One region of the Xanthomonas campestris pv. campestris str. ATCC 33913 genome, then DNA from elsewhere that is predicted to be linked to it. Evidence: predicted binding sites of a transcription regulator. Region 1 holds the regulator's gene; the other holds the start of a gene.

Region 1 (3,399 bases):
CCGCCGGCGGGCCGCTCTTGGCATCGAACTGCGCGATCAGCGACGCCGGTGCATGCGGCACCGGGTCACCCGAGCCCATCGCATCGAGCATGGCCTGCAGATAATCCAGCGACTGCTGCGCGGCATCGAAGTGATGCGCCTGCAGCACCGCCTGGCCGGAGCGCGCCATGCCGAGGGTTTCTTCGGCGGCGTGGCACAGCTCCACCATGGGCTTGATCGCCAGAAAGCCGGCGCCGCCCTTGAGCGTGTGGAAGCCGCGGAACACCGCGTTGAGCTGGTCGGCTTCGTCTGGCGCCTGTTCCAGCGACACCAGCTGTTCGCCGAGGCGATCCAGGATTTCCTGGGCCTCGACGATGAAATCGGCAGCAATATCGTCTGGAACAGCACTCATGGTTACAACCCCAATCCGGACAGCAGGTCGTCGGCGTCGTCTTGCGACACCGCGTGACGGTCCAGGCCCTTGACTGCAGGACCGGCAAGACCGCCGTCGTCTTTCTTCGGCTCGGTGCTTTTCGGCGGCAGGCCGAGGGCACCAAAGCCTTCATGCACGCGCCGCACGATGCCGGCCACGCGCCGAATGATCTGGCCGCTCAGGTCCTGGTAGCTCTGCGCCAGCGACAGCTCGGTCAGGTTGTGGCGCATCTTGTCCATCAGCGCGCCCTGGTCCTGGTTGAGACCACCATCGCGCAGCTGGTTCGCCAGCAAACGGCATTCTTCGACCAGATCCAGCGTGCGATGGCTGGCCTTTTCGGTCATTTCCACCACGTGGTCCAACCGCGAGCAGGCGTCGTCCAGCTCGCCGGCTTCTTCGGGCACGGTGGGCAGTTCGCCCAGGGCCTGGCCCAGTTCGCGTGCAAGCCGGCTCAGGCCCTGCATCATCGGACGGGTGCGCAAGGCGGCGAGGTGGTCGACCTCGCGCTTCCAGGCGGCTTCGTCACCGCTTTCCAACGCATCGAGCGCGCCCTGCAGGCGGTCGATCAGCGCGGCGCGTTCGGCATTGGTGTCCACGGTGGCGTTCATCAGGCGGTCGCCGCCAGACGTTCGAACACCTTGCCCAGCTTTTCTTCCAGGGTCTGGGCGGTAAACGGCTTGATGATGTAGCCGTTCACGCCGCACTGGGCGGCTTCGATGATCTGTTCGCGTTTGGCCTCGGCGGTCACCATCATCACCGGCAGGTGCTTGAGCTTGGCGTCGGCGCGGATGTTGCGCAGCAGGTCGATGCCGGTCATGCCGGGCATGTTCCAGTCGGTGACCACGAAATCGAACGGGCCCGCGCGCAACGCAGCCAGTGCGCTGTTGCCGTCTTCGGCCTCTGCGGTATTGGTGAAGCCGAGATCCGCCAACAGATTCTTGACGATACGGCGCATCGTCGAGAAGTCGTCCACGATCAGGATCCGCATGTTCTTATTCACATCAAGCTCCTAACACGAAAAAATTAATCGTCAATTTCGACACCGGCATCTGCCAGCTCGAAGACTTTGAGGCGGCCGCGCAAACGCACCACGGCCTGGCCATGGATCTGGCAGACGCGCGACTCGCTGACACCGAGCACGGCGCCGATTTCCTTCAGGTTCAATTCCTGTTCGTAGTACAGCGACAGCACCAGCTGCTCGCGCTCGGGCAACTGGCCAATGGCCTTGCCCAGCTCGCGACCAAACTCGCCGCGCTCCATCATCTGCTGCGGATTGGGGCCACCCTTGGCGGTGGTGTCCAGTTCGCCGTGGTCTTCGATGCGCGATTCCAGGCTCAGCACCTGGCCGCGTGCGGCGTCTTCCATCAGGCGCAGGTAGTCGGGCAGCGGCATCTCCATCGCGGCGGCCACTTCGGTGGCGGCGGCGGCGCGGCCGGTGTTCTGTTCGATCTTGCGCACGGCGGCGGCGGCGTCGCGGGCCCGGCGGTGCACCGAGCGCGGCACCCAGTCGCCCCGACGGATCTCGTCGATCATCGAGCCGCGGATACGGATCGAGGCATAGGTTTCGAACGAGGCGCCCTGGTCGGAGTCGTAGCTGCGCGAGGCTTCGATCAGGCCGATCATGCCGGCCTGGATCAAATCGTCCACTTCCACGCTCGCCGGCAGGCGCGCGGCCAGATGGTGGGCGATCCGGCGCACCAGGTCGGCGTGCTGGGTGACCACATCGTTGGCGTTATTGCGTTGCACGGCACGGTACTGGGCCGTGGCGGTCGTTGCGGTGGCGGTACTCATGCGGCCACTCCCCGTTGGATGATGCGTTCGACGAAGAACTCGACGTTGCCGCGCGGCACGGTGGGGGCCTGCCAGCGCGAGGTACGGCGTGCGATTTCGGCAATGGCCTGTGCCGAGGGACTGGCCGGGTAGGCCTTGATGACCGGTTGCTGGCGCTGCACCGACAGGCGCAGCCAATCGTCCTGCGGCACGTGGCCGAGGTAGTTCAGCGAGACATCGCCGAGGAACTTTTCGCACACCCGCGAGAGCTTGTCGTACAGCAGGCGGCCTTCGTTGGGGTCGCGCACCATGTTGGCGATGATCTGCAGGCGGTCCACGCCGCGTTCGCGCGAGAGCACCTTGATCAGCGCGTAGGCGTCGGTGATCGAGGCCGGCTCGTCGCAGACCACCACCACGGTGTCCTGGGCGGCCTGGCAGAAGGTCAGCACGCTGTCGGTGATGCCGGCGGCGGTGTCGATGACCATCACGTCCAGGTCGCGCTCCAGTTCGGAGAACACGTTGACCAGGCCGATGTGCTGGGCCGGGGCCAGTTCGGCCATGTGGCGGCGACCGGAGGCGGCCGGCACCACGAGCACGCCGCCGGGGCCTTCGATGATCACTTCGTCCAGCGTGCAGCGGCCGGCGATCAGGTCGGCCAGGGTGTACTTGGGCGACAGGCCCAGCACCACGTCCAGATTGGCCAGGCCCAGGTCGGCGTCGAGCAGCAGGGTGCGCTTGCCCATGTCGGCCAGGGCCACCGCCAGGTTGGCGGAGATGTTGGTTTTACCCACGCCACCCTTGCCACCGGTCACGGCAATGGTGCGCACCGGGCCCAAAGGCTCGGGACGGGTCGCCGACAGGGGGAAGGCGTTGGTCAGCTTTGCGTATTCACGCGACTGCATGGTTGTGCTCCGGAGTACAGGGCTTATCGGCAGCGCGCCGCAAATCTTCAAGGCGAAGAACGAGACTGGCGGCATTGGCACGGTGCAGGTCATCGGGGACGCGTTGTCCGTCGGTGACCCAGGTGATCGGCATCTGGTGATCGACGACCACCGACAGGGCGCTGCCGAAGCGTCCGGTCTCGTCGAGTTTGGTCAGCACCACGCCCTGGGGCTTGGCATGGGCGAAGCGGCGCACGACCTCGTCGAGGTCGGAAAAATGGGCGTTGGCGGGCAGCACCAGCAACGAGGTGACCTGGCGGGCGGCGCGCAGCCAGT
Region 2 (3,399 bases), 2.1 Mb from region 1:
CGGCGCTGAGTTCCCAGTTGGTGTAACCGGCATCGCTGCTGTAGGCGGTGGTGTCGGTGTGGCCGGTGATGCTGATGTGGTTGGGCACCTGATTGATGAAGCTGGAGAGCTCGCGCAGGATGTCCACCGTGTAGGGCTTGAGCTGGTCGCGGCCGATGTCGAACATCGGGCGGTTCTGCTTGTCCACGATCTGGATGCGCAGGCCGTCGGGCGTGAGGTCGAGCAGCAACTGGTCCTTGAACGGCTCCAGCGCCTGGCTCTTGTCGATGGCTTCCTTCAGGTCCTGCATCAGCGCTTCCAGGCGCTTCTTGTCCTTGGCGCGGCTATCCACGTCGGTATCGGCGGCGTTGTCGCGCTTGCGGCCCATTTCGTCCTTCTGCCCCTTGGCCATGTCGGCGGTGCCGCCGAGCTTGATCATCGAGGTGCTGGCGCCGCCGGGCCCGTTCATGCCGGGCGAGGGCGCCGGCGATTTGCCGGACAGCGGGCTGGGATTGCGGAAATATTCGGAGATCGCCGCGCGCTGTTCCTTGGTGGTGGCCGCCATCAGCCACAGCACCAGGAAGAAGGCCATCATCGCGGTCACAAAGTCGGCGAACGCCACCTTCCAGGCGCCGCCATGGTGGCCGCCGCCCTGGACCTTCTTGACCCGTCGGATGATGACGGTGGATTTGCCCTCGGCCATGACCGCGGCCCTACTTGATCGTCTTCAGGTGCGTTTCGAAATCACCGAAGCTCGGGCGCACGTTGGAGGGCAGGGTCTTGCGCGCGAATTCCAGCGCAATCTTCGGGTTGTAGCCACGCAGGCAGGCCAGCAGCGCGGTCTTGACCGCTTCGTAGATGCGCCCGTCCTGCTCGGCGCGCGCTTCCATCGCCGCCGACAACGGCGACACGAAGCCATACGCCAGCAGGATGCCAAGGAAGGTGCCGACCAGTGCAGCGCCGACGTGGTGGCCGATCTCTTCGATCGGCCCGCCAATCGAGCCCATGGTGATCACGATGCCGAGTACCGCCGCCACGATGCCGAAGCCGGGCAGGCCATCGGACACCTTGCTCAGCGCATGCGCCGGTGCCAGGGCTTCGTGGTGATGCTTTTCCAGTTCCAGCTCGAGCAGCGGCTCCAGCTCGTGCGGCTCGATGTTGCTGCCGATCATCAGGCGCAGGCAGTCGGTGATGAAGTCCAGCAGATGGTGATCGGCCAGCACCTTGGGATAGGTGCCGAAGATGGTGCTGTCCTGCGGCTTTTCGACATGGTCTTCCAGGGCCATGAAGCCGTCGCGGCGGGCCTTGTTCAACAACTCGTAAATCAGGCTCAGGGTGTCCTTGTAGTCGTCGGACTTGTACTGCGGGCCCTTGAACACGCCCATGACGCCGGTCAACGTTTCCTTGACGATCTTGCCTGGCGTGCTCACCAGGAACGCGCCCAGCGCCGCGCCGCCGATGATCATCAGCTCGTACGGTTGCCACAATGCGCCCAGCTTTCCGTGCGACAGCACATAGCCGCCGAGGACACTGACGATGACGACGATGAAGCCGATGATGATGAGCATGGCGCAGCCGGGAGCAAGCTAGGGTTGCTGTTTGTTTCGGCCCGGGCGGCGGATTCTTGAAGCGCGTGACGTGAAGATGTGCGCTGCGACTGAACGCATTAGCCCCTGCATCAGCCCACGCCGCTCGCGTCCGCCTGCGTGCATTTGACGGCCTCGCCGCCCGCCAGCGTTAGCGTTGCCTCGCCCGCGTGCGCCCAGAAGGCGTTGCCGTGGATGTCCGCGTAGCGGGCGCCAGTCGGGGCGTCGGCATGCGTGAGCAGTAGGGTGCGGCCGTTCACGTTCAGCTGCACGGCCTGGGTCGCCGCATCCGTATGCACGCCCACCACCTGCTCGCCGCAGCGCCACTGCGCAGTGGCCGATGGAGCGGGAGTTGGCGCGGTTGGGGAGACGCCCGCCGGGCGGGGCGGCGGGCCGCCCACGCTGGCGTCGATGATGGCCGGCGTGCTGCCGGCCGCTGGTGAGTCGGCTGCGGCAGGCGGGCGATCGTTGCCGTTGCAGCTTGTCAGGGCCAGGGCCAGGGCGAGCAGGCTGGCCAGGCGTAGCGGGGAGACCGGGTGCATGTGACGCCTCCTGTCGGATCAGGGTGCCGCAGCGCCGGTTGACGCTGCGGGACTGTCAGGACCGGTGCGCCGCCGCGCGCATCAGGCCGGTTGGGTGTCGGCGCCTGCACGCTGCAGCGGATTGGGCAGCGGCTGGCCGTCTTCGGTGAACGCCAGCGAGACCGAATTGAGGCAGTGGCGCTCGCCGGTGGGCGGCGGACCGTCGGGAAACACGTGGCCCAGGTGGCTGTCGCAGCGCGCGCAGACGATTTCGGTGCGGATCATGCCGTAACCGGTATCGCGGATCTCGCGCACATGCGCCGGGTCGTAGGGCGCAAAGAAGCTGGGCCAACCGGTGCCGGAATCGAACTTGGCATTGGAGCGGAACAGCGGCAGCCCGCACAGGCGGCAGGTGTAGACCCCGTCGAGCTTGTTGTCCAGGAACACACCGCAGAACGGGGCCTCGGTGCCGTGGTGCAACAGCACGCGCTGCTCCTCGTCGCTGAGCCCGGCAATCAGGGCATCGCGCTGGGCGGGGGAGGGCGGGGTGAGGTCGAACTGGCTCATGGGGCTCTCGCATGCGCTCGCTGGCGGGGTGCCGGCGCCTGCCCCTGTGATGTGGGCAGTGCGCGCTGGGTTCAACCGCTGGCGCGAAGCCGACCGGCGCGCTGGTCGTCACTGGAGGAACGCAATGAATGCTGTGCGGCCGTGTCGGTACCGATGCCCGGAGATCCTGCGGGGGAGGAGCGCTGCGTTTTCGCATGGCGCCGACGTCGCCGAAGCGTTCAGGGCCCGGCGGGGTCCGTGTATTGCCGCCGCGTGCCGGCGGCCCCATTGATTGCCTATCTCTCATGCAACGTGGTGCCCGACATGACGATCTCATCCTCAACGCGCGGCCTGGTGCTGTGTGGCCTGCTGGCTGCCGCCGGCACGGTACTGGCGCAGTCGGCCACCACCACCCGCTCGTCCAACACCCTGCAGCCCATCACCACGCCCACGCCGGTGCAGCCCACGGTCGCGCCGCCGCGCCCGGTACAGCCAACCCCCACGATGACGCCGGTGCCGTCGCAGTTGGGCCAGCGCCCCAACGCCCCGACCATCCCGACCCGCGGACCGGCACAGACGCCGGTGGCCCCGGCCGGCAGCCAGGTGCCGGCCAGCACGCCGATGGTCTACGACCGCAACGGGCGTTTGCTGCAAGGCATGCAGCCGGCCGGCCCCAACCGCGTGCTGGACACCAAGACCGGCCGCTACTACGACGCATTACCAGCCGGCGACGGCATGCGCGTGGTGCGCTGAGAGCGCTGTGCGGG

What was found. Region 1 encodes FliA, which starts transcription of late flagellar genes. Its sites were predicted from a motif close to TAAAGTTTNNCNNNCNNNGGCCGATAA; they were not measured.
Region 2: a site for FliA is predicted at 1,581-1,607, ahead of motA (flagellar motor stator protein MotA). Genes of this name have one in related genera too.

Annotation. Positions count from the first base shown of each region.
Region 1 is NC_003902.1:2,228,542-2,231,940, forward strand. It holds gene XCC_RS09895 (chemotaxis protein CheA) at 1-391, opposite strand, end outside; gene XCC_RS09900 (protein phosphatase CheZ) at 394-1,020, opposite strand; gene cheY (chemotaxis response regulator CheY) at 1,020-1,412, opposite strand; gene XCC_RS09910 (RNA polymerase sigma factor FliA) at 1,436-2,203, opposite strand; gene XCC_RS09915 (MinD/ParA family protein) at 2,200-3,084, opposite strand; gene flhF (flagellar biosynthesis protein FlhF) at 3,071-3,399, opposite strand, start outside.
Region 2 is NC_003902.1:4,350,576-4,353,974, reverse strand. It holds gene motB (flagellar motor protein MotB) at 1-682, opposite strand, end outside; gene motA (flagellar motor stator protein MotA) at 693-1,547, opposite strand; gene XCC_RS18920 (MliC family protein) at 1,658-2,107, opposite strand; gene msrB (peptide-methionine (R)-S-oxide reductase MsrB) at 2,189-2,653, opposite strand; gene XCC_RS18910 (hypothetical protein) at 2,957-3,385, shown strand.